DNA from 3 places in the Sphingopyxis sp. 550B genome. Region 1 is predicted to be linked to each of the others. Evidence: predicted binding sites of a transcription regulator. Region 1 holds the regulator's gene; each other region holds the start of a gene.
The links. The regulator LexA, encoded in region 1, represses DNA repair genes until DNA is damaged. The targets are predictions, from matches to a motif close to GTTCCNCNCTTGTTCT.

Region 1 (10,008 bases):
GGTTTCGCCGAAAGGCTGGCGCCCTTCGCGTGCCTGCCTGTCGAAATTGCCGGCGTGAACCGGATGTGGCGCGCGCTGTCGATCGACGCGATCAAGGCCGATCCGCTGTGGAAGGACGGCAACTACACCGATCCGCCGCTCGCGGGCCTGCGCACCGTGGCCTCGCTCATGCTGATCGCGGGCTCCAATCCCTATGCCTTGCAGGCTCAATATCCGACGCGCGCCGCGGCGGAGGCTTACAAGGATGAGGCGTTCGCGCGCACATTCGCTCGCGGCGATGCAAATGACACGATCTACCAGCTTGATTCGTCGCGCAATTACAATCCGTGGTCGAACCTCGAAAAGATCACGGTGCCTATGCTGTGGATCAACTCCGCCGACGATTTCATCAACCAGCCCGGCTACGGGATCACCGGAAAGGCGGCGGCACGCATGCCCGGCGCGACATTCGTCCTGATCCCGGCCAGCCCCGAAACGAAGGGTCACAGCACGCACAGCTGGGCGAAATTCTGGAAAGACGACCTCGTGAAGCTGATGGCGGAGTGATCGGCCGCCGGAAAGCTTCTATCCCTTCCCCTCGCCTCTCAAAAGCGATACGGCCCGCCGCCATGATCCTGGTCATCGACAATTACGACAGCTTCACCTTCAACCTCGTTCATTATCTGATCGAACTGGGGGCAGAGGTGCGCGTCGAACGCAACGATGCGCTCACCGCAGCCGAGGCGCTGGCGAGCGGCGCCGAGGCGATCCTCATTTCCCCCGGCCCCTGTACCCCGAACGAAGCCGGGATCAGCCTCGATCTCGTCGCCGCCTGCGCCGATGCGGCACGGCCGCTGCTCGGCGTATGCCTCGGTCATCAGGCGATCGGCCAGCATTTCGGCGGCACGGTGCAGCGCGGTCACCTGATGCACGGCAAGACCTCGCCGGTGTGCCACGACGGCACCGGGCTGTTCGCCGGCCTGCCCTCGCCGCTCACCGCGACGCGCTATCACAGCCTCGAAGTGGTCGACATTCCCGCCGCGCTCGCGATCAATGCGACGAGCGACGATGGCGCGGTGATGGGCTTTCGCCATGTCGAACTGCCGATCCACGGCGTGCAGTTCCACCCCGAGAGCATCGCCACCGAGCACGGCCACGCGATGCTCGCCAATTTCATGCGGCTGGCGGGGCTGCCGGTCGCCGAGCGGCAGGCGGCATGAGCCGCTTCGGCCCCTTTCCCGACCCCGCCCGCTTCCTCGAACCCGACGAGGCGGCGCATGCCTTCGCAACGATGCTCGACGGCGGCGGCCGCGACGAGGAGGTGGCCGGCTTCCTCTCCGCGCTTTCGGATCGCGGCGAGACGATGATCGAGATCGCCGCCGCGGCGCAGGCGATGCGCGAGCGGCTGATCCCGATCCAGGCGCCCGCGGGCGCGATCGACGTCTGCGGCACCGGCGGTGACGGCCACCACACGCTCAACGTCTCGACCGCGGTGTCGATCGTCGTCGCGGCGTGCGAGGTTCCCGTCGCAAAGCACGGGAATCGCGCCGCTTCCTCGAAATCCGGCGCGGCCGACACGCTCGAGGCGCTCGGGCTCGACATGGAGCGCGCCGGGCGGATGGCGGAGGCGCAGCTCGCCGACCTCGGCATCTGTTTCCTCTTTGCCGCCAACCATCATCCGGCGATGAAGCGCATCCAGCCGATCCGTCAGGCGCTGGCGCGCCGCACCATCTTCAACCTGATGGGGCCGCTCGCCAATCCGGCGCGCGTGACGCGCCAGCTCATCGGCATCGCGCGCCCCGCCTATGTTCCGGTCTATGCCGAAGCGCTGCACCGGCTCGGCACCGACCATTCGCGCGTCATTTCGGGCGACGAAGGGCTCGACGAGCTGTCGCTCGCGGGCGGTAACGAGGTGGCGGTGGTGACGCCCGACGGCGTGCAGATGCAGCGCAGCACCGCGGCCGACGCCGGTCTGCCCTCGCATCCGATCGCTGCGATCCGCGGCGGCGACGCCAGCTATAATGCCAGGGCCTTGCGCGACCTGCTGCGGGGCGAGCACGGCGCCTATCGCGACGCGGTGCTCTACAACGCCGCCGAGGCGCTTGTCGTCGCGGGCGCGGTCGACAGCCTCGTCGACGGGGTCGAGGAAGCCGCCGAGGCGATCGACAAGGGGCTTGCCAACGCGCTGCTCGATTGCTGGATCGCCTACCGATGAATGACGCCCAGCGCCCGGAAAAGCATTCCATATGAACAAATTGACCGAAATCCTCGCCACCAAGGCCGAAGAGGTCGCCGAGCGCCGCAAGAGCCGATCGGTGACGCAGCTTGATGCGATCGACGCGGGCGCGGTGCGTGGCTTCGCGGCGGCTCTCGAGGCGAAGATCGCGGCGGGCGGCTTCGGCCTGATCGCCGAAATCAAAAAAGCTTCGCCTTCCAAGGGCCTGATCCGCAAGGATTTCAATCCGGCGGACCATGCGCGCGCTTATGAAGCCGGCGGCGCGGCGTGCCTGTCGGTGCTCACCGACGCGCCGTGGTTCCAGGGGCATGAGGAATTTCTGATCGCCGCGCGCACCGCCTGCAACCTGCCGGTGCTGCGCAAGGATTTCATGATCGACCCGTGGCAGGTCGCCGAAGCGCGCTCGATCGGCGCCGACGCGATCCTGATCATCGTCGCCGCCCTCGACGACGGGCCGATGCGCGAGATCGAGGCGGCCGCCCTCGAACGCGGCATGGACGTGCTGGTCGAAGTGCACGACGAGGCCGAGCTCGACCGCGCACTCACCCACCTCCGATCGCGCCTGATCGGCGTCAACAACCGCGATCTTCGTACCTTCGAGACCGACCTTGCCGTCACCGAACGGCTTGCGAAGCGCGTTCCACCGGGCACGTTGCTCGTCGGCGAAAGCGGCATCGCCGCCCATGCCGACTGCCAGCGCCTCGCCCGGAGCGGCGTCCATGCCTTTCTGGTCGGCGAAAGCCTGATGCGGCAGGCGGACGTGACCGTAGCGACGCGGACGTTGCTGGAGGGCTGACGGCGTCCACGGCTCAAGCCGCTCCGTCATCGCTTGACAAGTTCCGCTCTGTTCCACTATCGTTCTCTATATGTCCATTGACAGCATGGAGACCGAGAGATGTTGACCGCGAAGCAGCACGAACTGCTCCACTTCATCCAGCAGCGCCTCGACGCGAGCGGAATTTCGCCTTCGTTCGAGGAGATGAAGGATGCGCTCGGGCTCAAGTCGAAATCGGGCATCCACCGGCTGATCAGCGCACTCGAGGAGCGGGGCTTCCTGCGCCGCCTGCCCAATCGCGCCCGCGCGCTGGAAGTGCTCAAGCTGCCCGAGGCGGCGAAGGCGCCGGCGCGCGACACCGTCGTGCCGCTGCGCAAGCCGGCGCCGGCGTTGAAGCCGATCGCCGCCAACGACATCATCGAGGTCCCGCTGCACGGCCGCATCGCCGCCGGCGTGCCGATTGAGGCGTTCGAGGATCACAACCAGCTTTCGGTTCCCGCCGCGCTGCTTGGCGCGGGCGAGCATTATGCGCTCGAAGTGTCGGGCGATTCGATGGTCGAAGCGGGGATTCTCGACGGCGACTATGCGCTGATCCAGAAGGCGAACACCGCGCGCGAAGGCGATATCGTCGTCGCGCTCGTCGACGGACAGGATGCGACGCTCAAATATTTCCGCCGCGAAGGGCCGATGATCCGGCTCGATCCCGCGAACAGCGCCTATGAACCGCAGCGCTACGAGGCCGAGCGCGTCATCGTGCAGGGCCGCCTGTCGGGATTGCTTCGTCGTTACCACTGACCTGTTGCGGTCGCCGCCACGGATGCGCGTCGCCGGCGCGCAGCGCGGTGGCGACATGCGGTCGCTCGCCCAGATAGAGCGCAAGACCGCCGCTCGCTTCCAGACTGTCGCGGTCGATCGTCAGCCAGCGCCCGATGCATTCGCGTGGCAGCCAGCGGTCGCTGATCACCACGTCGGCCGCGGCGCAGGCGGCGGCCATGGCGCGGCCATCGATGCGGTCGCGGCCACGCGCGGCGAGGATGATGCGCCGTGTCGCGCCCTGCCCCTGCCGCCAGCGGCAGAAATCGGCGTTGCATTCGACATGGTCGAGATCGGCGAGCGCGGTGAAGGGGACGTCGATCCCTGCCGCTTCGGCCATCGAATCGCGGATATAGTCCCCCGCCCGCGCGCGTAGCAGCGCATAGCCGCCGCCGGGAACGGCCGCGGCGATGTGGCGTCCGTCGCCGGAGATCAGCAGGTCGGGACGCGGCTGCGCGAGCAGGATGGCGGCCCCCGCCAGCAGCGGCGCCACCCCGGCGAGCCGCCAGCGCGTCTGCCACAGCAGCAGCCACAGGCCGCCGAACAGCGCAAGCGCGAAACCGCCCGGCGGAAAGCTGGGCAGCGTCGCGACGGCTCCCGGCGCCGAAGCGACCCGGTGGGCGAGCGCGATCAGCAACCGCAGCGCCTGTTCGGCGACCCACCAGAAGGGCGCGCCGAGCCCGACGCCGTCGAACAGCAGCGCCAGCGCCTCCATCGGCATGATGACGAAGGTCGTCAGCGGGATCGCGACGATATTGGCGAGCGCGCCGTAAAGCCCCGCCTTGTGGAAATGGAACAGCGCGATCGGCGCCAGCGCGACCTCGACGACCAGCCCCGTCAGTAGCAATCCCGCCGCGGCGCGCAGCAGACGAAGCGCCGTGCCTTCGTCGCGCCGCGCCAGGAACGTGCGCATCCAGCGGCTTTCGTGCAATGCGATGATCGCCGTCACCGCGGCGAAGCTGAGCTGGAAGCTGGGTCCGGCGAGTGCTTCGGGGCGCCACAGCAGCACGAGCAGCGCACCCGCCGCGACGAGGCGCAGCGTGATCGCCTCGCGCCCCATCAGGAAGGCGGCGAGCACGAGCAGCGCCGCGATCAACGAACGCAGCGTCGGCACTTCCGCTCCGGCAAGCCAGGTATAGCCCGCCCCGGCCAGCGCCGCCGCGGCGGCGGCCAGCGGCAACACATGCCCCGCCAGCGCGAGGCGCCGGCTCAGCCCGAGCAGCCGCATCGCGAGCAGCATCACGAAACCGATCACCGCGGTCACGTGCAGGCCGCTGATCGACAGCAGGTGCGCAAGCCCGCTGCGGCGCATCGCCTCGTCATCCGTCTCGGCGATCGCGCCACGGTCGCCGGTGACGAGCGCCGCGGCGACACCGCCGGGCGATCCCGGCACCGCGGTGTGGATATGTGCGCTGAGCCGCGCGCGCAGCGGCTGGCGTCGCTCGCCCGCTCCGGGCGCGCGCGCGACCTCTCCCAGCACCGTCCCGACCGCACCGATGCCGTCGAACCAGGCGCGCTGGGCGAAGTCGTAGCCGCCGGGCAGGTTGGCCGCCGGCGGCGGCATCAGCCGCGCGCGCAGGCCGATCGACTCGCCGGGCGCGATCCCCGCCGCGCGCTCGCCGCTCAGCGTCAGCCGGACCCGCGGCGGCAGGTCGGCGCGCCCGTGCGGCCGCACGATCATCCGCACCGTGCCGCGCGCCGGCAGCGGTTCGACGCTTTCGACCACCGCCGAAAATTCGGTCGTAGCCGGATAGGCGAGCACCGGCGCCGCGACCCACGCGGCGCGCGCCCAGATCAGCAGCAGCCCCGCAGCCATCGTGGCGCAGGCGATCGCAAGGCTGCGCCCGGTCCGCCGCTGCCAGCCGATCAGCAAGCCGCCGCAGACGCCCCCGCCGAGAAGGAACAGCGTTCCGATCCACTGCGCGCGCGCCGGCGCCGCGAACCACAAGCCGATCCCCGCCGACAGCGCGACCGGCAGCCACAGTCCCAACCGCTCGCGCTCGCGGTCGAGCCGGTCCTCCAGCCACGCGAAGGCGCGCCGCAACGCGGCGGCCGCGCTTTCCCCAATGGGCGTTTGAAGCCTCCTTGTCGCCATGCTAGGGGCTGCCCCGACATCGTCCCCGGTCCCCGCCCGGGGCCGCAAGGTGAGTGAAAGAGGCCAGAGTGGCAACCGAAAACAAGACCGATCCCGCCGAAGCGACCGGCACCGACGTGGTGACGCGCTTCGCGCCCTCCCCGACCGGCTTCCTCCATATCGGCGGCGCGCGCACCGCGCTGTTCAACTGGCTGTTCGCGCGGCACCATGGCGGCAAGTTCCTGCTCCGCATCGAAGACACCGACCGCGCGCGGTCGACCGAGGCCGCGATCGACGCGATCCTCGACGGGATGCGCTGGCTCGACCTCGACTGGGACGGCGACGCCGTCTTCCAGTTCGCGCGCGCCGGCCGCCATGCAGAGGTCGCGCAGGAACTGCTCGCGAAGGGCGCGGCCTATCGCTGCTATCTGACGCAGGACGAGCTGGCCGCGATGCGCGCCGAGGCGCAGGAGAAGCGCGTCCCCTTCCGCGTCCGCAGCCCATGGCGCGACCGCGACGACGGCGATCCCGCCGCGCCGCACGTCATCCGCCTGCGCGCGCCGCAGGACGGCGCGGCGACGATCCGCGACCGCGTCCAGGGCGAGGTCACCGTCCAGAATGCCGAACTCGACGATTTCATCCTGCTGCGCAGCGACGGCACGCCGACCTATATGCTGAGCGTCGTCGTCGACGATAACGACATGGGCGTCACCCACGTCATCCGCGGCGACGACCATCTCAACAACGCCTTCCGCCAGCGGGCGCTGATCCACGCGATGGCCGAATCTCACGAGAATTGGCGCGAGCCGGTCTATGCGCATGTGCCGCTGATCCACGGCGCCGACGGCGCCAAGCTGTCGAAACGGCACGGCGCGCTGGGCGTCGATGCCTATCGCGACGAACTCGGCTACCTGCCCGAAGCGGTGAACAATTATCTGCTCCGTCTCGGCTGGGGACACGGCGATGCGGAGATCATCAGCCGCGAACAGGCGATCGAGTGGTTCGATCTCGCGCATGTCGGCCGCTCGCCGTCGCGCTTCGATTTCAAGAAGCTCGAGAATCTGAACGGCCATTATATCCGCGAGGCCGACGACGCGCGGCTCGCCGGCCTTGTCGCGCCGCGCGTCGAGCGGCGCATCGGGCGACCGCTGGACGATGCCGAGCACGCGGTGCTGGTGCGGGCGATGGATGCGCTCAAGCCGCGCGCCAAAACGCTGGACGAGATCGCCGAAGGCGCGCTCTTCCTGTTCGAGACGCTGCCGCTGCAAGTGGACGAGAAGGCCGCGGGGCTGCTAAGAGATGCGCCCGAAGGCCTGCTCGCCGATGCCACCGAAAGGCTGCGCGCCCTGACCGGCTGGAACGCCGAAGATATCGAGGCGGCGGTCCGCGAGACGAGCGAGTCGGCCGGAGTCGGGCTCGGCAAGCTGGCCCAGCCGCTGCGTGCCGCGCTGACCGGACGGTCGGTATCGCCGGGAATTTTCGACGTCCTGCTGCTGCTGGGACGCGATGCGAGCCTGGCACGACTTGACGCAGCGCACAATTTTCCGGCAGGGGCGTAGCCGCAACGGCTCCCGCCCTTACAGATCAGGGGAAGAACAATGACCGACATCGCAAAAATCACCCTGGGCGACAAGACCGTCGAAGATCCGGTGCTGAAGGGCACGGTGGGTCCCGATGTCGTCGACATCCGCAAATTCTATGCCCAGACCGGCGCCTTCACCTACGATCCGGGCTTCACTTCGACCGCGAGCTGCGAATCGAAGATCACCTATATCGACGGCGACGAGGGCGTGCTGCTCCACCGCGGCTATGCGATCGGCGAGCTCGCCGAGCATTCGAGCTTCATGGAGGTCGCCTACCTGCTGCTCAACGGCGAGCTGCCGACCGCCGGCGAACTGGAAAAGTTCGACAACACCATCACCCGCCACACGATGCTGCACGAACAGCTCGCGACCTTCTATCGCGGTTTCCGGCGCGACGCCCACCCGATGGCGATCATGTGCGGCGTCGTCGGCGCGCTGTCGGCCTTCTATCACGATTCGACCGAGATCCACGATCCGCACCAGCGCATGGTCGCCAGCCACCGGCTGATCGCGAAGATGCCGACGATCGCGGCGATGGCCTATAAATATGCGGTCGGCCAGCCCTTCGTCTATCCGCGCAACGACCTCGGCTACACCCACAATTTCCTGCGCATGACCTTCGGCGTCCCGGCCGAGGATTATGAGGTCGATCCGGCGGTGGTGCGCGCGCTCGACCGCATCTTCATCCTCCACGCCGACCACGAACAGAATGCCTCGACCTCGACCGTGCGCCTCGCCGGCTCGTCGGGCGCAAATCCCTTTGCCTGCATCGCGGCGGGCATCGCCTGCCTATGGGGCCCGGCGCATGGCGGCGCCAACGAGGCCGCGCTCAACATGCTGCGCGAGATCGGCCGCCCCGAGCGTATCCCCGAATATATTGCGCGTGCGAAGGACAAGGACGATCCGTTCCGCCTGATGGGCTTCGGCCACCGCGTCTACAAGAACTACGACCCGCGCGCGACCGTGATGCAAAAGACGGTGCGCGAGGTGTTCGCGGCACTGAACGTCAGCGATCCGGTGTTCGACGTCGCGTTGCAGCTCGAGGAAATGGCGCTTAGCGACGATTATTTCGTCGAGAAGAAGCTGTTCCCCAACGTCGATTTCTATTCGGGCGTGATCCTGTCGGCGATCGGTTTCCCGACGACGATGTTCACCGTGCTGTTCGCGCTCGCCCGCACCGTCGGCTGGGTCGCGCAGTGGAACGAGATGATCTCCGACCCCGCGCAGAAGATCGGCCGCCCGCGCCAGCTCTACACCGGCGCGACGCAGCGTCCCTATGTGTCGGTGGAGCAGCGCTGAGCCCATTCGGCGCTCAAGCTACCGCTGGGTTCCGCGTCCCCGCGAAGGCGGGGGCGCAAGCCATCGGCCCCCGCTCTGGTCCTAATCCCGCGCCGGCAGGCTCAGCGTGAAGCGCGCACCCTGCCCCGGCGCGCTGTCGATGGTCAGGTCGCCGCCCATCGCGCGCGCGAGACGGCGCGCGATGTAGAGGCCGAGCCCCGATCCGCCGCTGTCGGTGCGGCCGAGCCGCTCGAACTTCTCAAACACCATATCCTGTTGATCCGTCGCAATCCCCTGCCCCTGATCGGCAACGGTCACGGTCGCGCGGTCGCCCTCGCGATCGACGCGAATCCATATCTGCGAATTTTCAGGCGAATAGCGGATGGCGTTGCCGAGCAGGTTGAGGAGCACCTGCAGCACGCGGCGGAACTCGCCCCACGCGGGCGCCTTGTCGTCGAGGCGCGGCGCGTCGATGCGAATCCCCTTCTCTTCCGCCTTCATGCCGAGCAGCCCGACCGCACGGCGCGCGAGATCGCCGAGGTCGATCTCGTCGCGCGCCGCGCGAAAGCCCGGCCGCTCGATATTCTGGAGGTCGGCAAGGTCGTCGACGAGTCCGAGCAGGTGGCGCCCCGCATGCGCGATATCGCCGGCATAGCGGGCATAATCGGCGCGGATCGGACCGTCGAACTGCCCCGAAATGGTCTCGGCCGTCGCGATGATCCGGCTCAGCGGCCCGCGCAGCGCGCCGTCGATGCGGCGGCCGAACTGCGGGTCGGACAGCGGCAGCGATCCGAAGGCAGGATCGACGCGCGCCGGCGCGGCTGCATCCGCCGCCGCCCCTTTATCAGGCGTCGCGATACCGCGAAAGCCGGTGAAACGCCCGGTCGCATCGAACAGCGCTTCGCCCGACAAGTGCATCGCCAGCGGACCGTCCTCCCCCTCGACGCGCACCCGCTGGTCGGCGAACGGCGCCTGCCGTGCCAGCGCGCGCAGCACCGGAAAGCGACCATCGCCGTCGGGCTGCAACTCGAACAGTTCGGACAGCGAATGACCGGCCCAGCCGCCGGGGATCGCCGGGGCTTCGACACCTGCACGCAGGGCGACCATGCGCAGATGCTGATCGCACTCCCACGCCCACCCTTGCGGCTCGACCGCATCGGCGATCGCCGGCCCCTGCGGTTCGGCGGTCGGACGCGCTCGCCAGTCGCTGATTTCGAGGCTCGCACCGTCGGCATCGGGCAGGATGCGGACGAGCGCAAAAATGTCGCTG
Region 2 (10,008 bases), 1.2 Mb from region 1:
AGATCCGGATTGAGGGCAAGCAGCCGCGCAGCCGTCAGATCCTGACGGGCTTCCATGTCGTAGACCCGGCCGATCACCAGGTATTTCGCAGCCCGGTCGACATAGAAGAGCGTCGATTTGGACGCGACTTCGCACAAGCCCCCAAGGCCTTTGCAGTTGATCGCGTCGATCGGCGTCTTGGGCAGGCGCAGCTTGAGTGCCTCACGCACCTTCGCCGTGTCCGGAGCGGCAGCAGGGGCTGCAAGGCTTGCTACACCCCATCCGGTCGCGGCCGACAAGACGATGATTGCTGCCAGCCCTGCGCTGGCACGCAACCAGCGGCGCCGACCATTGCCGTGCTCTAAAAGCGAGTTTTCGATCATTGGGAGTTCCTCACGTAGACGCCGTCGAGGAACACGATCTCGACATCGATGCCGGTCGGCATCTCGACGACGGGTTGGTACTGTTCGGCGCGCTCGATCAGGTATTTGCTGACCGTGTCGGCGGCATCGGCGGCGCCTTGGCCAAGCCCGCCACCGAGGATGTCACCAGCCGAGAGCTTGGAGCGACTGCCATCGGGGTTGGTCGTGACGCCGGAGAACACGCTGTTGGCGTTTGCGGAGAAGCCGCGCCCGAAACCGCCGACGATCCCGGCGAGCAATGCCTGGCTGACGAGGCTGCCTTCGCGGCTCACGACGCGACCCCGGACCCCGGACTTGCCAGCGAAGCTGATGAAGCCCTTGACCTCGCTCACTGCGACCCGGCCACCAGGCTGATCGCAGGTCATGCGGGCAAGCTTCACATAGACCTTCTCGCTGCTGAGATCCCCGCGAGCCGCGCCGTTGACAACGCAGCCCTGGATCCGAGTGGTCAGAACCTTCCCGTTCTGCATCACCGATCGGGCCGGGCCGGTGATCCTCAGCACCACGGGCAGCGGATCGGTCTGGCTGGCGACGCCCGCCGAAGCATCGACGCCAACGATAACCCTGGCCGGCGCATAGGAATTGGGCGGCAGGTAATCAGGCGAGTCCTCGACGACGACCGGCGGCGCATCAGGGCGGCCCACCCGGAGACCGCTGCTCCCTGCCTTGTCAGAGCTGAAGCTCATCAGCTTCACCTCGCCAGGCGACGGGATCATGCCGCCCTGCGGGTCGCCCCCAGTGGACACAGCACCGGGCTGGGACGAACGCCCCCGCGCGTCATAACCGCCCGCCTGCGGCCCATAGGCCGGTGGCGGTATAGCGGGTGCCGTCGTCGCCGGCTGTGCGGCTAGCCGTGTCTTGAGCTCGGCATTCTCTGCGGAGATGGCATCGATTGCAGCCTGCCCATCGACCCGCATGGCCTGGTTTTCGGCCTTGAGAGCGGCAAGCTGTGCCTCGATTTCCGTCCGCGGGATGCTTCCATCCTTCAGCGCCTTCTGCTCGCGCGTGACCGCATCGAGCCGGTTGCCATAGGTCGCGACGAACTCGCGCTGGGACAGATCGCGGTTGACCAGACCTGCCGTGTCGATCGTCTGCGCCGCATTGGGATCGCCGGTCTTGGCCTTGTCGTCACCGCCAAGGATGAACCAGCTCCCGCCGAGCAGCGCGAGCGCTCCCAGCGAGCCCAGCAGCAGCTTCTGACGGTGCGCAGTACGCGCGTTGAGTCCGGAAAGTTCGGACGGCGCCGCGCTCTCGGCCTGCAGAGGGGCCGGGCTTGGCGTATTGACTGCATCAGTCATGGCCGGTCTCCCCGTTTGCGCCGACAACAAAGGCGGTTGTGCTGGCCCCGGGTTCGAGCTTCGGCTCGGCAATCGAGACGGCGAGTGTGTCGCGGGGCGCGAGATCGCGCTCGGCCAGCGTGACGGGCTTCGACCCGCGATTGTGGACGCGGACCACCTTCCCGGTGAGGCTGGCACCGCGATAATCAGCGATGAGCTGAACCTCGAGATCGCCGACCCTTGCGGGCATGGCGGTCGACTGGCGGACCTCGTAGCCATCGACAGTGCGGTCGTTGGCCATGGCCTGGATGAGCCTTACGGCGCTTGTCTCGATCGGGGTTTGGCTCTCCCAGTCCGCCGCCCGGTTCTTCGCGATGGCGGGGTTGGTAATGAAGACCTGGGTCGCCGGAATTTGCTCAACCCGGCACGCGACCTTGTAGACGAAGCCCTTTTTCGTGGTGGCGAAGAAGCTGATTGCCCGGGCGGCGTAGGTTTCCGGAACCGACACATAAACGTCGCCGCGCACCGGCTCGTTGGTCACTGCAAAGTCGTTGTAGGGCGTGCCGGTCGAGATCTTCGAGACGCTGGCGAATTGGTCGTCGATCAATGCGAAGCGGGTCAGCTCGCGCGCTGAAACGCTGCACTCGATCCCGGCACCGTCAGCCGTTTGCTTGAACTGGTCGGCGGCATGAGCGGGGGATGCTGCTATGAGCAGAGCGGCCGCGCTCAGAAGTAGACCCCGTGTATGGGTCCCTTTTCGGTAAGCCATCACTGGGCCTCCTTCGATTTGTCCTGTGGGGGGAGCTGGGCGAACCCTGCCAGCGCCAGGCGCAGGCCGCGGTAAGTCCAGCTGAAGCGGAAGCGGCGCTCGTCACTCGCAATCACCTGCGCGCCGACGAAGGTCTTGAGGGTTCCGGTCACATCCGAGGTCAGCCCCTTCGGATCGACGCTCATCGACCGGATCACGAAAGCCTGGGTGACGTCTGAGCCCCGCTGCTCCTCGACAATCCGCACGAGCTCAGCTTTCAGCCGCCCATAGCTTGCGGGATCCGCTAGCTTCAGGATCTCGTTCATCCAGTAATCGAGGCCTTCGGGGCTGCGATTGAGGAGAACAAGTGCCGCATCGCGGGTGACGAGCTCGAGATAGTCGGCCTCGACCCCGGCGCTGCTCACCGTGAGTTGCTTGGGAACAGTTGGCACCAGCACGACCTCACGGTCGCGGGTGGCGGCAAGGCTCCCTGCGATGACCAGTGCGAGGCCGAGACCGGCACTGGTGAGCGCGAACAGGTTCCGCTGGCGCAGCAACGATTGCTGACGTTCGTGTGATATGTCGGAAAACATGGGCTTCCCCTCAACCGGCAAGCAGTCGGCAGTGAGAAGGCGGCGTTGCCTTGATGCCCAGAAATCCTGCAGGCAGATACCAGTATGCGGCATGGGCTACCCAGGAGCTGGCGCGTCCTGCTTTTGCCTTTCGCAATGCGAACCAGGCGCCGAAGGCGACTATGATGCCGATAAAGATATGCTGGGTGAGGATCCCCCAGGTGAAGGGGGCCAGCATTCCCGCGAACTCGTCGATGGTCCAGAAGCCGATCAGCTCCGGGTCATCAAGGCGCCGGGGAATGATGTAAGGGTCTGCCATGGCGCCGCCGCCTTCCCGTCCGACCGCTCAGATAACCGCGGTCACGACCGAGGTGACGATCGGAACACCCGTGCCGACGCCGATGCCGACGCCCACCGGAACGGCGACTTGGCCGAGCGAAAATCGCCCGGACGCCAGACCGATCAGGCCACCGGCGAGGCTGAGGACCGTGATGATCTTGCCGCCCGAACCTTCCAGGAAATCCGTGAATTTGGTGAGGGCAGGGGTGAAGGTCGTATCCGCGCCAGCGTAGGCGGCGCTCGCCGCAAGCGCCGCGACTGCGACCGGGATGGCAATGTTGAGGGTCTTGCCGAGACCCTTGACGCTGGCGCGCCGGGGGAGGGTGAGAGACTGCATGTGAAGCTCCGGTTGGAGGGGTGGTCACAGCGTTCTTGCGTTCGCTGTGTGTTCCACATGCATCTAGGAAGCGATCGTAGGAAAGGGTTGGCATCCGATCCGCTTTGGAGACGGATGGATGCGGACACATTTTTCAGCGCTCGTCGGTCTTCAACAGCAATAATGACTATAATATAGGGTTTTTATGTCGAAGATCGCCGCCGGATACGCCGTGATCCGCCGACGAGTCGGGCAGAGGAACTGATTCGCCTTTAAACGAGATGTTCCACCTATGTTCTTTTCATTTTCCTACATGGGATGCTTCGCGTTATGCCTGCGAGTCGCACCAGTGCAGAAGCTAGGAGACAACCATGTACCATCCAACTGCCGCCGCCAGACCGGCCAATGAAAGCCTGGCTCGGGTGCTCGCCCATGCGATCGATGCCGCAGGCAAGCCCCGCCACAGGATCGCCAATGAATGTGGGATGCATCGCGAGACCCTGCTTCGCGTTGCGCGTGGTGAGCGGCCCATCGGGCTCGACGAAGCAGCTCGTGTGCTTGCCGCCTGTGGAGCTCACCCGCGAGCCAGCATGATCCTCGCTCTCGCCGGGCAGGAAGATCTCGCTTGCGAGTGGATGCATGGCGAGATGGGCGAGTTTCTCGAAGAATTCTTCACCAGCCTGCCCGTCCATCTTCAGCGGACCCTCGGCCGCCGGATCGAGGACCTGCGGCCTAGGTGGGCCAACGGCACCTCACAGCTCGTGGCGCGAATGCTCGCCAAGCACATCGATGATTTTGTGGGCCGAGACATCGCGATGTCGCTGTCGCGGTAAGTTCTTGAGTTCGGAGGGGACCGAACCTTGCGAATGAGATCAGCAATGCCACATGCAACACAAGATGAAATGCGCACGCATCAACCGTCCGAAGCGGTGCCGCCGGCACGGCTTCTACGCCTGCCCGAAGTCATGGCGCGCGTGGGGTTGCGGCGTTCGGCAATATACCAGCGGATGAGTGAAGGACGTTTTCCCAGGTCCCGATCATTGGGCCCGAAATGCGCAGTCTGGGTTGAGACGGAAATCGACGCTTGGATCGCATCGATCGCTGAGACGCGGTAGGAGTGGAATTGTGCGTGATGGGTAACCTATCACGTTTCGCTTGACTCTTTGGTTGTGATACGTCACATATCACTTCCATAGGAGATCGGCATGGACATTCCCTCAATCGAAGCGCTTGAGCATAACTTGCGCGAGACGCTGGTACTTAAGGCGGAAGAGCTCGCTGTTCTCGCGGGCGGTGAGGTCGGCGCTCGGTTGGTCGCCGAGTTGACCGGGGTGAATGACGTAGGCGGCGTTCCGACGGATTGGTTTGCCAGCGAGGGCCAGTTGATCCGCATCGACTTGGATCGCCTCGCCATCACAACCAGCGTCCGAGATCTCCACGACCGACTTAATGCCCGAGCTCTAGGAATCCGTGTTGGTGACGGCTGGCTCTCCTCCGATGAAATCGAACAGGAAGCTCTCGACCCGATTGAGCAGTTTCTTTCGTCGCTGTCGCATATCGCGTTAGCCGCATATGACTGGACTTCGAGCCGCAATGGCGCGCTCAAACAGCTCCTGCACTTGGGGAAGGCTTGGCATCATCTCATCGAGGCTCTCGATGCCGGGTCGCAGGGAGACTTTAGCAGCGAACCATTGACCGTCACCGACGTTGCAAACCTTGCTGGGATAGAAGAGCGGACGCTGCGCAATCGGGTCGGAAAGAATGGCCCCCTACGGTCGGTCGAGCAGTATCGGCAGCGCAAAAGCGCAGTCTCTCATAGAGGCTTTGTTGCGATCAATCGCTTCGATGCGATCGACTGGCTGCTGTCGCGTCGTGGTTTCACGCTTGGAAACCTTCGCCCTGGCTTGTTGGCTTCTCGTCTCGAGCAAATCTCAGAACCCGCTACGCGTGCTCGCGCAGCGTTGATATCGGGCATGGCTCTTGGGCAGAGGCTTGAGCGGATCGCCAATGAAACGGGTTGCGCGACGACTGATGTAAAGCTGCTGGCGGACGGTCACGGACCGCTCGCCTTCATCGACCCGGTGGTCACCTACATCATAGACTTCGACAGAGCTCGATTGTCCAACACCGCCCCGGCTGAATAGCCGGAGGGACGATCGGGATGGCGCTATATGAGCGCCCGTGAGGCCGGCGACACGCTTCGCGCCGGATGAAATCAGGTCGGTTCACCTTTCCCGAACCCGGTTTCCCTGAACGCGGGGACACGCGTGACAGCCGGAGAGACGGCACCCCATTTCCTATTGGGGCGTGCGCATCAATGTAAGCGGAGCCGCGGCCCCACCTTGCGGGCTTGAAGCGCAGCGCCGAGTCTTCGCGCCCTGATTGGGTGGAGGACGCTGGTGCTATGACGATGCCATATGATGATGCTGGCACCAGCGAGGTTCGGCGGTTCGAGGTTTTCACCGGGGCGGGTCGACGGCGCGACTGGCCGGCGGATGTGAAGGTGTCGATTGTCGCCGAGAGTTTTTCGGGTCACGAGACGGTCTGTGCGGTGGCGCGACGGCATGGCTTGAGCCCGTCGCAACTGTTCACCTGGCGCCGGGAGCTTCGCAGGCAGTTGGAAGACCAAGGTCTGATGGTGCCGACGACAACGCCACCGCCGTCGTTCGTACCCGCCGTGATCGATCCATTATCACCGAGCGATCCGGCACCTGCAGTCAGGCGACCCCGGAAGCGCCGTCGCTCGCAGGTGAGCGCTGTCGAGTTGGAGATCGACGGGGTGGCAGTGAAGATCAGCCGTGGCGCCGATGCGGGCGTGATTGCCGCGGTGATCGAAGCGCTCAAGGCGACACGATGATCGGACCTGGCGCTGGCGCGCGGGTGATGGTCGCGACGCGCCCGGTGGATTTCCGCAAGGGGCCAGATGCCTTGGCTGCGCTGGTCGGCGCCGAGTACGGTGGCGATCCCTATTCCGGCGTGATCTATGTGTTCCGGGCGAAGCGCAGCGATCGGGTCAAGCTGGTCTGGTGGGACGGAACGGGTCTGTGCCTGATGGCCAAGAAGCTTGAGTCAGGAGGCTTCCGGTGGCCGGGCATCCAGGACGGTGTGATGCGGCTGACTGCGGCTCAGCTGGCTGCGCTTTTGGAGGGTCTGGACTGGCGGCGGGTGCATGGCGGGCGTCGTCCGATTGCCCCGCAGATTGCGGGTTGACGGGACTTTCGATGACTGATTCACTGCTTCCATGCTCATGGAAGCGGACCTTCCCGATGACGTTGAAGCGCTCCGTGCGCTGGTCCTCGAACAGGCTCGCGAGATCGACGCGCTGAAGGTTTTCAAGGCTGAGATTGAACGCCTGAAGGCGATCATCGACGCCTTGCAGCGCCACCGTTTTGGACGACGGTCGGAGCAGCTCGATACCGACCAGTTCGAGCTTGCCCTTGAAGAAGTCGAGACGGCCTTGGCCGAGGCCGAACATGCCAGGGACAAGGCAAGCCGGGCTCCTGCCGAGCGGCCGCGCAAGACCAACCGGGGATCGCTTCCGGCCCATCTCGAGCGGATCGAGCAGGTTGTCGATATCGACGACAAGGCTTGCCCCTGCTGTGGCGGCGCACTCCACAAGATCGGCGAGGACGTGGCTGAGCGTCTCGATGTCGTGCCGACCACCTTCCGCGTTCTTGTCACCCGCCGGCCACGCTACGGTTGCCGTTCCTGCGAGAGCGCAGTCGTTCAGGCTCCGGCACCGGCACGGATCGTCGAAGGCGGCATCCCCACAGAAGCGCTGATCGCGCAGGTGCTGGTTGCCAAGTATGCTGATCACCTGCCGTTATACCGACAGTCACAGATCTACGCCCGGCAACGTATCCAGCTCGATAGATCGACGCTGGCCGACTGGGTCGGCCGGGCAGCATGGTATCTGCGGCCCCTGCGTGATCACATCCTCGAGCGATTGCGACGATCGCAGCGGCTGTTCGCCGACGAGACCACGGCGCCGGTCCTCGATCCGGGCCGCGGGCGGACGAAGACCGGCCAGCTATGGGCCTATGCTCGCGATGACCGGCCTTGGGGCGGCGAGGATCCGCCGATGGTCGCCTATGTCTATGCCGCCGACCGCAAGGGCGAGCGCGCCGAGGCGCATCTTGGAGATTTCGCCGGAACACTGCAGGTCGATGGCTATGGCGGCTATGCCGCGCTCGCCAAGCGCCGCCAGCAAGTCCAACTTGCCTTCTGTTGGGCACACGTGAGGCGCAAGTTCTACGAGCTGGCTGACAGCTCACCGGTCGCCACCGAGGTGCTCCGCCGCATCGCCATGCTCTACGCCATTGAGGACGAGGTGCGAGGCACGTCTGCAGAGAAGCGCTGGTCAGTCCGCGCGGAACGCAGCCGCGTCATCCTCGATGATTTGCGCCAATATCTCGATGCGCGGAACCGCCAGGTCAGCGCCAAAGCCAAGCTCGGCGAGGCGATCCGCTACGCGCTCAATCGCTGGGAAGGCCTCTCGCGCTTCCTCGACGACGGCCGCATCGACCTCGACAGCAATACCGTCGAGCGTAGCATCAGGCCCCTGGCCCTCAACCGCAAGAATGCGCTGTTCGCCGGATCGGACGAAGGCGGCGACAACTGGGCGGTGATCGCCACGCTCATCGAGAACTGCAAGATCTCGGGCGTGACCCCACACACCTGGTTGACCGAGACCCTCGCCAAGCTGGCCAGCGGTCATCCCGCAAACGCCGTCGGCGAACTTATGCCCTGGACCGCCGTGGGCTGAAAACACCGGTTACGCATCAATCCTCAGCAAGAGGCTTCCATATGTACCGACAGCTTCTACCCAACGATGACAACAGCTCACTGGCTTTGAATCACAAGGCTGTCGCTGAAGCTCGCCAAGTCGCCGACTTCTTGGCCACAATGAGCACTGCGGAAGTCGCGCGCAGCGTCCAAAGCGGAGCACTCGTTTCCGACCCGCATTTTGGCCGCGGCCAACATGGGGAGCTAGGAGCATTCTATGCTCCATTTGACTGGTTGAATGCCGAAGCTGACATCGTGATTGTCGGCATAACGCCGGGTATGCGCCAGGCGGAGACTGCGCTTTTGAAGCTTCGTCAAAAGCTCTCAGCATCCCGACTAGACGATCAGGCGATGAGCAGGGCATTGAGCGACGCGAAAAAGGCGGCTTCGTTCGAGGGCTCAATGCGGGGGATTGCTGCGCAGCTCATGGATCATTTCGGCTTCCACAAGCTCTTCGGTCTGGAAACCACATCGGAGTTATTTGGAAAGGCGGCAAATCGCGCCCATTACACGTCAGTGTACCGCTACCCGGTCCTGAAAGAGAATGGGCACGGATGGCGTAACTACTCCGGCGGCGAAGACCCTAAATCGCGAGCAAACCCGCTACTGGTGCGCTTCGTCGAGGAATATCTCATTCCCGAGCTCAGTTGCTTCAAGAGCGCCTGGATCGTGCCGTTCGGGCCGACTCCCGCCGCAGTGCTACATGATCTTGGCCAGCGAGGCGTCGTCGACAAAGCCCGAATTCTCTCCGGCTTGAACCATCCCTCTGGCGAGCAATGGAATCGGCATAATTGTCAGCTCGATCGGGTTGATCATGCTCACTGCGCAAAGAACGTTGGCTGTGCGAAAGTCCAAGAGCGTTCACGCGCCCTTCGCAACCGGATTACAGAATTGATTGGGTGTTAAACGGCTAGCGGTGAATTTCGACGAGGGCCCATCTACCGCAAGTCAGAACTGCTCGCTAAGCTACACCAATGGCTTACCGTTATCATGTCGGCAATTCACTCCATCCTGAGGCATTGAAAGAGAAGCAGCGTTCGCTTCGGGACGGCTTCCAGACGCCGCTGGCACTTCGGGTTCATCGTGCCATCTCTTGGCTGCGCCGGGCGGAGGCCGAGGAAGCTGACCACGATGTCCGCTTCATACTCCTGTGGATCGGCTTCAACGCGGCCTATGCTGGCGACGTGGAAGCATCGGCCAGCAGCTCAGCGCCGGAGGGGGAGCGCGGCCTCTTCCAGGCATTTTTCTCGACCTTGGTGAAGTTCGACGCCCGCCACCGGGTCTACGATGCCGTCTGGCAACGGTTCAGCCAGGAAATCCGGCTGCTACTAGATAATCGGTATGTCTATCACCCGTTCTGGCAACACCAGAACGGGGTCCCGGGCTATGCGGATTGGGAGCAAAAGCTTGAGCGAAGCCAGACAGCCATCAAGCACGCCTTGCGTGAGCACGATACCGCCCGGATCCTCTCTATCCTGTTCGATCGGCTGTACGTTCTGAGGAACCAGCTGGTGCATGGCGGCGCAACCTGGAACAGCGACGTCAACCGTGACCAAGTCAGGGATGGCGC
Region 3 (10,008 bases), 290 kb from region 1:
TGCTGGGCGGCGTCGGCTGCATCTCGGTGACCGCCAATGTCGCGCCGCGGCTGTGCGCCGATTTCGCCGCCGCCTGCGCCGCGGGCGACTGGAGCGGCGCGCTGAGCCTGCACGACCGGCTGTTCGCGCTGCACAAGGCGATGTTCTCCGACGCCTCGCCGGGGCCGGTCAAATATGCGCTGTCGCGCGTCCACGACTGGTTTTCGCCCGAAGTGCGCCTACCTATCATCCCGGCGTCGGATGCGTCGCGCCGGGCGGTCGATGCCGCCCTGTCCGCGGCGGGAGTGATTTAGGCTATGATCGCTATGTGGTCTTTCCCCCTCCGTTCGACGCGAATGGGGCAAGAGTTGGCATAAGGTTCAATTTTCAGGTTTCTCAATGGCCCGTCCGCAATCCGCCCCCGAATTCGACAAGAAGAAGGTCGTCGCCGAGAACCGGCGCGCGCGCTTCGACTATGCCGTCGAACAGGTGTTCGAAGCGGGCATCGCGTTGCAGGGGACAGAGGTCAAATCGCTGCGCTTCGGCGAGGGCACGATCGCCGAAAGCTATGCCGAGGTGGCGGGCGGCGAGGTGTGGCTGATCAACGCCAATATCCCCGAATTCAGCCACGGCAACCGCTTCAACCACGAACCGCGCCGGCCGCGCAAGCTGCTGCTGAACACGCGTGAGATCAACAAGCTGCACGCCGCCGTCGCGCGGCAGGGGATGACGCTGGTTCCGCTGTCGGTCTATTTCAACAGCCGCGGGCGCGCCAAGGTCGAACTGGCGCTCGCCAAGGGCAAGAAGGCGCACGACAAGCGCGAATCGATCAAGGAACGCGACTGGAAGCGCGACAAGCAGCGCCTGATGAAGGAACGGGGATGAGCCGCGGCGGCAAACCTCGCGATAAAGCCGCGGTGATGAACTGGATCCGCCGCAATTCTCCTTCGCGGGAAGAATTGCTGGAGAGCCGTTTCATTAAGCCCTTCGCGCATCGCGTCGCGCACAGCCATCTATGGCGCTTCACGCGGACGTCGGTGCCGCGCGGCACCGCGCTCGGGCTGTTCGTCGGCATCTTCTTCCTGATCCCCGGCGTCCAGATTCTGGGCGTCGCGCTGCTTGCGCTGCCGTTCCGCGCCAATATCCCGATCGGTGCCGCGATGACCTTCCTGTCGAACCCGGCGACGACGCCCTTCCTGATCGCGGCGTCGGTGTGGCTGGGGAACAGCATGTTCGGGCTGCACGCCAACGTCGCCACCATCTCGATCATGGTGGACGAAGGCGCGTCGGCGGGCGCGTGGGTGCGCTGGGTGCTGTCCGACGCGGCGCCCGCGCTGCTCGCGGGGTTGTTCGTCATCTCGGTCGTGTCGGCGGTGGTGGGCTATCTGCTCGCGGCGCTGTTCTGGGACAACTGGATCCGCCTGCGCTGGCGGCGCAAGCTGCGCCGGGCGCGCGACCAACGACATGAGGCATCGACGAGCGACGGGACGGCCGGTTGAACGCGCGGTTCGCGCGGGTATAGCTGTTTCCATTGTAACCATCTGCCCCGCGCGCCGGGGCCGTGGTCGCGCCCACCATCCTCTGGGGACCGTCATGACTCGTTCGCATATCTCTTCGCGCCTGTTCGCGACCGCCGCCGTCGGCGCGCTTCTGCTCGGCTTCGCCTCCTCCGTCACGGCGAAGGACGCCGCCAAGGCTCCGGCGCCCGCCGCCGATGCCGCCGCCGGGCCCGAGATCGGCGATTTCGGTTTCGACATGGCGGGCATGGACCGGGGCGTGAAGCCCGGCGACGATTTCTATGCCTATGCGAACGGCACCTGGGCAAAGACGACGGCGATCCCCGCCGACAAATCCAACTATGGCATGTTCACCGCGCTCGCCGACCTGTCGCAGCAGCGCACGCGCGAGATACTGGATGCGGCGAAGGGCAATCCGGACAGCATGATCGGTCGCGCCTATGCCTCCTATCTCGACGGCGCGGGGGTCGAAGCGAAGGGGCTGGCGCCGATCGAGCCCTGGCTGAACAAGGTACGCGCCGTCGACAAGGCCGGGCTGGCGGCGCTGCTGGCCGAGGCCGACCGCAACGGCATCTCGCATTTCTTCGGCGGTTATGTGGGGCAGGACGACAAGAATCCCGACGTCTATATCTACACCATGGTTCAGGGCGGCATCGGCATGCCCGACCGCGATTTCTACCTGAAGGGCGGGGACCGCAACACGGCGTTGCAGGCCGCCTACCTCCGCCACCTCGAAAATATACTGACCCTCGCGGGCGAAAAGGACGCCGCGGCGCGCGCCCGGGCGCTCTACGATTTCGAGAAGCGGATTGCCGAGGTTCACTGGGACAAGAACGACAGCGGCGACGCGACCAAGGTCTATAACAAGATGACGATCGCCCAACTCGTGCAGGCAGCGCCGGGCTTCGACTGGACGACCTTCATCCGGGGCATCGGGGTCAAGGAGGACAGCCTGCTCGTGTCGCAGCCGAGCGCCTTCACCGGCGAGGCGAAGCTGATTGCCGAGGCGCCGATCGGCGTGATCCGCGACGCGCTGCTCGTCCGCAGCCTCGACGATTTCGCCGACGTGCTGCCCGACGCGGTGGCGCAGGAGGCTTTCGCCTTCCACGGCACCGCGCTGTCGGGAACGCCGGAGATGCAGGAGCGCTGGAAGCGCGCGGTCGATTTCGTCAGCGACCATATGGGCGAGGCGGTCGGCAAGGATTATGTCGCCAAATATTTCCCGCCCGAAACCAAGGCGGCGATGGACGGGCTGGTGAAGAACGTCCTCGCCGCGCTCGACGAGCGCATCGGCCACCTGACGTGGATGCAGCCCGAAACCAAGGTGAAGGCGAAGCGCAAGCTTGCCAACTTCACCACCAAGATCGGCTATCCCGACCGCTGGAAGGACTACAGCACGCTCGAAATCCGTGCCGACGATCTGTTCGGCAACGCGCTGCGCGCAAACCAGTTCGCGCATGACGACAATATCAGCCGCCTCGGCGGGCCGATCCGCCGCTGGGAATGGGGAATGACCCCGATGACGGTCAATGCCTACGCCAATTTCGGGATGAACGAGATCGTCTTTCCCGCGGCGATCCTGCAACCGCCCTTCTTCGATCCCAGGGCCGATGCGGCGATCAACTATGGCGGCATCGGTGCCGTCATCGGCCACGAGATCAGCCATCATTTCGACGACCAGGGCGCGAAATATGACGAGACCGGCAAGCTGTCCGACTGGTGGACCCCGGCCGACGTCGCGGCATTCGATGCGGCGGGCAAGGCGCTCGTCGCGCAATATGACGCCTATGAAGTGCTGCCCGGCGAACATCTCGACGGCACCTTCACACTCGGCGAGAATATCGGCGACCTCGCGGGGCTGACCATAGCCTATGACGCGTACAAGGCGTCGCTGGGCGGCAAGGCGGCGCCGGTGATCGACGGGCTGACCGGCGACCAGCGCTTCTTCCTTGGCTGGGCGCAGGTGTGGCGGCGCAACTACCGCGAGCAGAATCTGTCGCAGCGTATCACCACCGACCCGCATTCGCCCTCGATTCAGCGGGCATGGGTCTCGCGCAACCTTGACCCTTGGTATAAGGCCTATCAGGTAAAGCCGGGCCAGAAGCTGTATCTGGCGCCGAAGGACCGTGTCCGCATCTGGTGATGCGAAACAGGAAAGACTGCCCTTGACCGCGACGACCCTGCCTTCCGCTGACGCCGAACTCGGCAGGGGGACGGGGCCGGCGGCGGCGCTGGTGCCTTCGGGATTGTCGCGATTCGACGTGGCGCTGCTCGGTGGGCTGGTGCTGCTGTCGGTCGGGCTTCTCTTCTGGGCGACGCGCGATGCCGTGCTGGCGGCGGGTTTTCTCGCGGGTCTTGCCGTCGCGGCGGGCGGCGTTCTGTTGCTGCGCCGGGTCTTTCCCGCCGTGGGAGCCAGCGAGGCGGCGGCGCCCGACTGGACGATGCTGCGCCAGGCGGTCGATCACGACGATGTCGCGATCGCGGTGACCGACCGGGCAGGGCGCCTCGTCTGCGCCAACGATCTGTTCGCGACCTGGATGGGCGGTTTCGTGACCCCGCCCGGCCTGCCGCTCGACGGGCGCGGCGCCGAGGCGCTGAAGAACGCCGGCCGCGCGGCGTGGCGCGACGGCGAAGGGCGCGTCGACGATCTGAAGGTCGGCGCGCTGCCGCTGCGCGCGCAGGTCAATCGCACCGGGCAGGCCGACGATTATCTGGTCTGGCGCTTCGCGGCGATCGACCGCCTCGACCTTGCGTCGGAGATCCTCCGCCACCTCGAAGGACCGGCGGGCCGGACGCTCGGGCAGGCGGGGGTGATGACGGCGCTGGTCAATGCCGAGGGCCGGCTGCGCGTCGCCAACCAAGCCTTTCTGCTCCGGGCGCTCGGCGAGAGCGATGCAAGTCATTATGCCGGGCGCGACGTGGCGGCGATGCTGCGGCTCGACGATTCGGGCGGGCTGACCTTCGCGCGCGAGGGCGACCGGGCTCCGCCGGTGCGGATGCTCCAGATTCCGCTGGCGCCGGCCGATCCCGCCGGCCCGCTGCTGCTCGCGCTGATCGACGAGGAGGTCGGGCCCGCCGACCGCGGCACCGCGCAGACCTATATCGAGACCTTGCTGTCGCTGCTCCCCTTCGGGCTCGCGCTCGTCGATCGCGACGGGCGGTTCCTCTACATGAACCGCGCCTTCGGGCGCGCGGCGGGGGTGGCCGATGGCCGGATGCCGCGCTACCCCGGCGACCTCGTCGTCGGCGAGGACAAGGGGCCGCTCGCCGACATGATCCGCCGCCACAGCAGCGGCCAGCAGGTCGGCGGCGATCTGTCGATCCGCCTCGTCGGGCAGGGCGACGAGCCGGTGTCGATGCGCGTCGTCGGCGTGCGCGGGCTGGGCGAGGCGGCGGTGCTGCTCAGCCTCAAGGATTCGAGCGAGGAGACGCGGCTCAAGCGCCAGGTCGCGCAGCAGTCGAAGATGCAGGCGGTCGGCCAGCTCGCGGGCGGCGTCGCGCATGATTTCAACAATATCCTGACCGCGGTGCTCGGAAGCTGCGACCTGATGCTGATGCGCCACACGCCGGGCGACAGCGACTATGACGATATCCAGCATATCCGCAGCAACGCGAATCGTGCCGCCAGCCTGACGCGGCAATTGCTCGCCTTCTCGCGCCAGCAGACGCTGCGGCCCCAGATATTGCAGCTTCCCGACGTGATTTCGGAGGTGTCGCACCTGCTCAGGCGGCTGATGGGCGACACGGTCCAGCTTGCGGTCCATCACGGCCGCGGGCTCGGCGCGGTGCGCGCCGACCCGGTCCAGCTCGAACAGGTGATCATCAACCTCGCCGTCAACGCGCGCGATGCGATGATGCCCGGCGGCGGCACGCTGACGATCGAGACCTATCCGGTGTCGGCGGCCGAGGTGCGGCAGATGGGCAACGAGTTCATGCCGCCCGCCGATTACAGTGCGCTCAAGGTCAGCGATACCGGCGCGGGCATTCCCGCCGACGTGCTGCCAAAGATCTTCGAACCCTTCTTCACCACCAAGGACGTCGGCAAGGGGACGGGGCTGGGCCTGTCGACGGTCTATGGCATCATCAAGCAGTCGGCGGGCTTCATCTTCGCCGACAGCCGGCCCGGCGAGGGGACGAGCTTCACCATCTACCTGCCCGTCCACCGCACCGCCGCCCCCGCCCCCGCCGTCTCCGGCAGCGGCGCGCCCGCCGTTCCCGGCAGCGGCGCCCCCGCCGTTCCCGCCGCTCCGATCCGCGCAAAGAAGTCCCAATGGGGCACAGGCACCCTCCTGCTGGTCGAGGACGAGGACATGGTCCGCGCCGTCGCCGAACGCGCGTTGACCCGCGCGGGCTACAGCGTCGTCACAGCGTCGCAGGGCGAGGAGGGGCTCGAGCGGTTCGCGGGCATGGACAAGGTTGATCTGGTGATCAGCGACGTCGTGATGCCGACGATGGACGGTCCGACGATGGTCCGCGCGATGCGTGCGAAGCGGCCGGCGCTGCCTGTGCTCTTCATGTCGGGCTATGCCGAGGAGCAACTTCGCCAGTCGATCGATATCGATCATGTCGCCTTCCTGCCCAAGCCCTTTTCCGTAGCGCAACTTGCCGAAGCTGTTTCGGCGGCGCTCGACGATGCCGCGCACCGGGTGTCCGATGATGGATGATCGGCTGGTCCTGCTGGTCGAGGACGACGTGCTGATCGGCATGATGCTCGTCGACATGCTCGAAGCGCTCGGCTTTCCCGAGCCCGCGCAGGCGACGTCGATCGAGGAGGCGTTTGCGGTGCTCGACGCGCAACCGGTTGCAGCGGCACTGATCGACATCAACCTAGGCGAAACCAAGGGATGGCCGGTGGCCGATGCGCTGGCGGCGCGGGCGATTCCCTTTGCCTTCACCACCGGCGGTGGCGACATCATCCCGCCCGCGCACGCGCACCGGACGATGGTGACCAAACCCTTCCGCCTCGCGGAGATCGAGGCGGCCCTGAGCGCGTTCTTCACCGGGTAGCCTTTCCGCTCACCAAATTATTTTGTTCCCCTCTTGTTCCTATAGAACAAATGTGGCACAAAGGTAGAGCGTTGCGATGCCTCTGCGCTCGCTCTAGAGCAGGAAAGGGACGGCAAATGGCCGGACAATTGTCACTCGTCGAATCGGGGAAATCAGTGAACGGACCAGACAGACAGAAGGCGCTCGACGCCGCATTGGCGCAGATCGACCGCGCCTTCGGCAAGGGCTCGGTGATGAAGCTCGGCTCGAAGGAGGCGATGCAGGTCGAGGCGATCTCGACCGGTTCGCTCGGGCTCGACATCGCGCTGGGGGTCGGCGGCCTGCCGCGCGGGCGCGTCATCGAAATCTATGGCCCCGAAAGCTCGGGCAAGACTACGCTTGCGCTGCATTGCATCGCTGAGGCGCAGAAGATGGGCGGCACCGCGGCCTTCGTCGACGCCGAACATGCGCTCGATCCCGTTTATGCGAAGAAGCTTGGCGTCGACATCGACGAACTGATCGTGTCGCAGCCCGACACCGGTGAGCAAGCGCTCGAGATCGTCGACACGCTGGTGCGTTCGAACGCGATCGATGTGCTCGTCGTCGATTCGGTCGCGGCGCTCGTTCCGCGCGCAGAGATTGAGGGCGAGATGGGCGACAGTCATGTCGGCCTGCAGGCACGGCTGATGTCGCAGAGCCTGCGCAAGCTCACCGGGTCGATCAGCCGTTCGCGCTGCATGGTGATCTTCATTAACCAGCTGCGCATGAAGATCGGCGTGATGTACGGGAATCCCGAGACGACGACCGGCGGCAACGCACTCAAATTCTATGCCTCGGTCCGCCTCGACATTCGCCGCACCGGGCAGATCAAGGACCGCGACGAGATCGTCGGCAACACGACGCGTGTCAAGGTGGTCAAGAACAAGGTCGCGCCGCCGTTCAAGCAGGTCGAGTTTGACATCATGTACGGTCAGGGCATTTCGAAGATCGGCGAGATCCTCGACCTCGGCGTCAAGGCCGGGCTGGTCGAGAAATCGGGCGCCTGGTTCAGCTATGATTCGATCCGAATCGGGCAGGGCCGCGAGAATGCGAAGAATTTCCTGAGCGAGAATCCCGAGCTGATGCAGCGGCTCGAAAGCGCGATCCGCGGTCGCACCGATGCCGTGGCGGAAGAGATGATGACCGGTCCCGACGACGGGGAAGACGACGATCTCTGATCGTATCCGTCTCCCGTTCGGCCGGTCCCGTTTTCCGGGCCGGCCGGCCGGCGGCGGCGGGTCCACGCCCTCTGGGCCTGCAAGTTCTTCTCTTGAAGTAGGTCGGCCCGCCCGCCGTTGATGCGCCTCTCGGCGCCTTCGCATTGTTCGCGCTGGTAGTCTACCGGCCCCCGACGGGGGGTTCCGCAAGGTTTTTGTGAACCTGTCGGCTACCTGATCTGGAAATCCCCCTAAGGATGATTAGGGCGCGTTGTCTTTCGGCGTCAGGAAAAGCGACAGAACCATTTCGATGTGATTTTCGATGAAATCCTCATCGAAGGGATTCTGCTTTGACATGAATTGATATTCTTCGGACAGCGTGAACACCGACGTGGCCGCTCCGATGAATAGATAGCGCAGGTGCATCGGGTCGCCGCTGCGAAGCATGCCTTCCTCCTGCGCCTTTCGCAAAATCATCAGGTCCATGGCGATGCCGGGCGCGAGATGATTCTTGATCAGCCATTCCAGCCGCTTCTGCCCGCCTTCGTTGGCCTGGACCATGAAGCGGTGGAGTTGGGGAACCTTGGCGCTGAACAGGATGAACTCGCGCAGCATCAGACGCAGCAGGATGGGCTGATCGACCCCGTCCAGGCCCTGATATCGCTTTCGCTGCTGCGCGACATATTCGCCGAAAACATATTTGGCTGTGGCTTCCCACAGCAATTCCTTGTTGCCGAAATGATGCCCGATCAAACGGTGGTTGACGTCGGCCTTGTCGGCGATCTCCCGCGTGCTGGCGCCGTCGAATCCCTTGTCGGCGAACTCGCGCAGCGCCGCTGCGAGGATGGCCTGTTTGGTCTCGATCGCGCGCTGCTGCTCCCGCCGCTTGCGCCGCTGGGGTGCGCGCTGCGGGCTCGTCTCGGCTTTTGCGCCGTCTGCAGATATACTGGTCAATGGACTATTGTCCCACCTCTATCAGTCGCACGGGCCGCGCTGGCGGTATCAGCGCCCCTCGCGCCCCGTTTCGCGAATGCCCGTCGTTTAAGATACAGTTGTGCGCGACGCAACGTCGGGCGCGCCCGCGGCGGAGGGAAGAGGGGGGGCAGCGGCGCGCTACCCCCCCTCACCCCCCTCCAGAGGCGTCAGGCAGGCCTTCGAGCAGGCCGCCCTTCCGAAGCCAGTCGATGATCAGTGTGATGGCGGCATCCAACTGCTCCCGCTGGCCGATGTAATAATGATTGGCACCGGGGATGGTGTGCAGCTCCTTCGGACCGCCGAGGCTGCGATAGATGGTGTCGGTGTGCGAAGGCGGGCAGCAGTCGTCGGCGGCATTGGCGATCACCAGCGCGGGAACCGTGACATGCGGCCCCTGAAGCTCCGTGTTCGCGCGCGATTCGTCGATGCTCCATTGCGAAAGCCAGCTTCGCAGGGTCGCGAACCGCGCCAGCCCGATGGGGCCGTTGTTCACGGCCTCCGGTTCGCCGAGGTAGCAGATTCCGGGAGCTCTCCCGTTGGCGTCGAGCGTGGGGTCGAGCCACCGGGGGTCCGCCATGGTGCCGTGGGTCACGAAGCATCGTTCCTGATCGGCCGAACCGCGCCGCTTCAGCGCGTCTAGCGTCTCGCGCACCCGCGCCGTAATCCGCTGGTTGCGGCCGATCTGCGCCGCGCGATAGGCCGCGACGAAATCGGGGGCATAGGGCGGCTTCGGCCCGTTGATGCAGTCATAGAGGTCGAAGGCGGCGTTGCGATCGGTCGGGTCGCCTTCGCTGCGCAGCGCAGCATCCATCGACTCGGTCATGATCCGCGCACGCGCCGAATGGGCGGCAAGCTGCATGATCGCATCGGCCGGCTGAAGCCCCGACAGGTCGATCGCATGGCCGCACGGCGTCGCCGTGATCGTCGGATTCTGGGCTTGCGACTGATAGAAGACCGAAAGCGAGGCCCCGCCGCTCCAGCCAGCGAGAATGACCGTCCTGTAGCCCAGTCGTTCGCGGGCATATCGGACATAGTGACCAAGGTCGACGAGCACCTTCTCCATGATCAGTGCGCTGTCGTTGTGCGGATAGCGGCTGCCGCACGCAAGCACCGGAACGCCGCGCCGCGCCAGCTCGCGCGGCAGCGGCAGTGTGTCGAGCGTCGCTGTGGGGTGCATGAAGAGGAGTACGGTGTCGCGGGTGGCGTCGGGGCGCCGCAGATGCATGCCCTGCAGGACTACGTTCGCCACCCCGCCGCCGTAGGTTTCGCGCGACTGCTGCGCCTCGGTGAATGCGATGAGAATAGGGGTGGTGGTGGGTTTTTGGTAGTCTTTTGCCATGATCGTGGCCTTTCGG

Region 2: the regulator LexA is predicted to act here: its motif matches at 3,937-3,952, upstream of AC2S9W_RS10555 (transcriptional regulator).
Region 3: the regulator LexA is predicted to act here: its motif matches at 6,528-6,543, upstream of recA (recombinase RecA).

The regions. Positions count from the first base shown of each region.
Region 1 covers NZ_CM171610.1:3,464,716-3,474,723, forward strand. Annotated here, with positions in the region: gene AC2S9W_RS16065 (alpha/beta fold hydrolase) at 1-546, shown strand, start outside; gene AC2S9W_RS16070 (anthranilate synthase component II) at 609-1,199, shown strand; gene trpD (anthranilate phosphoribosyltransferase) at 1,196-2,194, shown strand; gene trpC (indole-3-glycerol phosphate synthase TrpC) at 2,226-3,011, shown strand; gene lexA (transcriptional repressor LexA) at 3,111-3,785, shown strand; gene AC2S9W_RS16090 (ComEC/Rec2 family competence protein) at 3,739-5,847, opposite strand; gene gltX (glutamate--tRNA ligase) at 5,967-7,436, shown strand; gene AC2S9W_RS16100 (citrate synthase) at 7,476-8,759, shown strand; gene AC2S9W_RS16105 (sensor histidine kinase) at 8,841-10,008, opposite strand, start outside.
Region 2 covers NZ_CM171610.1:2,255,233-2,265,240, forward strand. Annotated here, with positions in the region: gene AC2S9W_RS10525 (DsbC family protein) at 1-362, opposite strand, end outside; gene AC2S9W_RS10530 (TraB/VirB10 family protein) at 359-1,699, opposite strand; gene AC2S9W_RS10535 (type-F conjugative transfer system secretin TraK) at 1,692-2,447, opposite strand; gene AC2S9W_RS10540 (type IV conjugative transfer system protein TraE) at 2,447-3,019, opposite strand; gene traL (type IV conjugative transfer system protein TraL) at 3,030-3,317, opposite strand; gene AC2S9W_RS10550 (hypothetical protein) at 3,345-3,674, opposite strand; gene AC2S9W_RS10555 (transcriptional regulator) at 4,025-4,486, shown strand; gene AC2S9W_RS10560 (AlpA family transcriptional regulator) at 4,532-4,768, shown strand; gene AC2S9W_RS10565 (hypothetical protein) at 4,859-5,797, shown strand; gene tnpA (IS66-like element accessory protein TnpA) at 6,058-6,510, shown strand; gene tnpB (IS66 family insertion sequence element accessory protein TnpB) at 6,507-6,863, shown strand; gene tnpC (IS66 family transposase) at 6,895-8,418, shown strand; gene AC2S9W_RS10585 (hypothetical protein) at 8,460-9,344, shown strand; gene AC2S9W_RS10590 (hypothetical protein) at 9,413-10,008, shown strand, end outside.
Region 3 covers NZ_CM171610.1:3,754,562-3,764,569, reverse strand. Annotated here, with positions in the region: gene dapA (4-hydroxy-tetrahydrodipicolinate synthase) at 1-293, shown strand, start outside; gene smpB (SsrA-binding protein SmpB) at 379-864, shown strand; gene AC2S9W_RS17390 (DUF2062 domain-containing protein) at 900-1,478, shown strand; gene AC2S9W_RS17385 (M13 family metallopeptidase) at 1,573-3,639, shown strand; gene AC2S9W_RS17380 (hybrid sensor histidine kinase/response regulator) at 3,728-6,160, shown strand; gene AC2S9W_RS17375 (response regulator) at 6,153-6,503, shown strand; gene recA (recombinase RecA) at 6,620-7,699, shown strand; gene AC2S9W_RS17365 (TetR/AcrR family transcriptional regulator) at 7,940-8,632, opposite strand; gene AC2S9W_RS17360 (PhoPQ-activated protein PqaA family protein) at 8,802-9,992, opposite strand.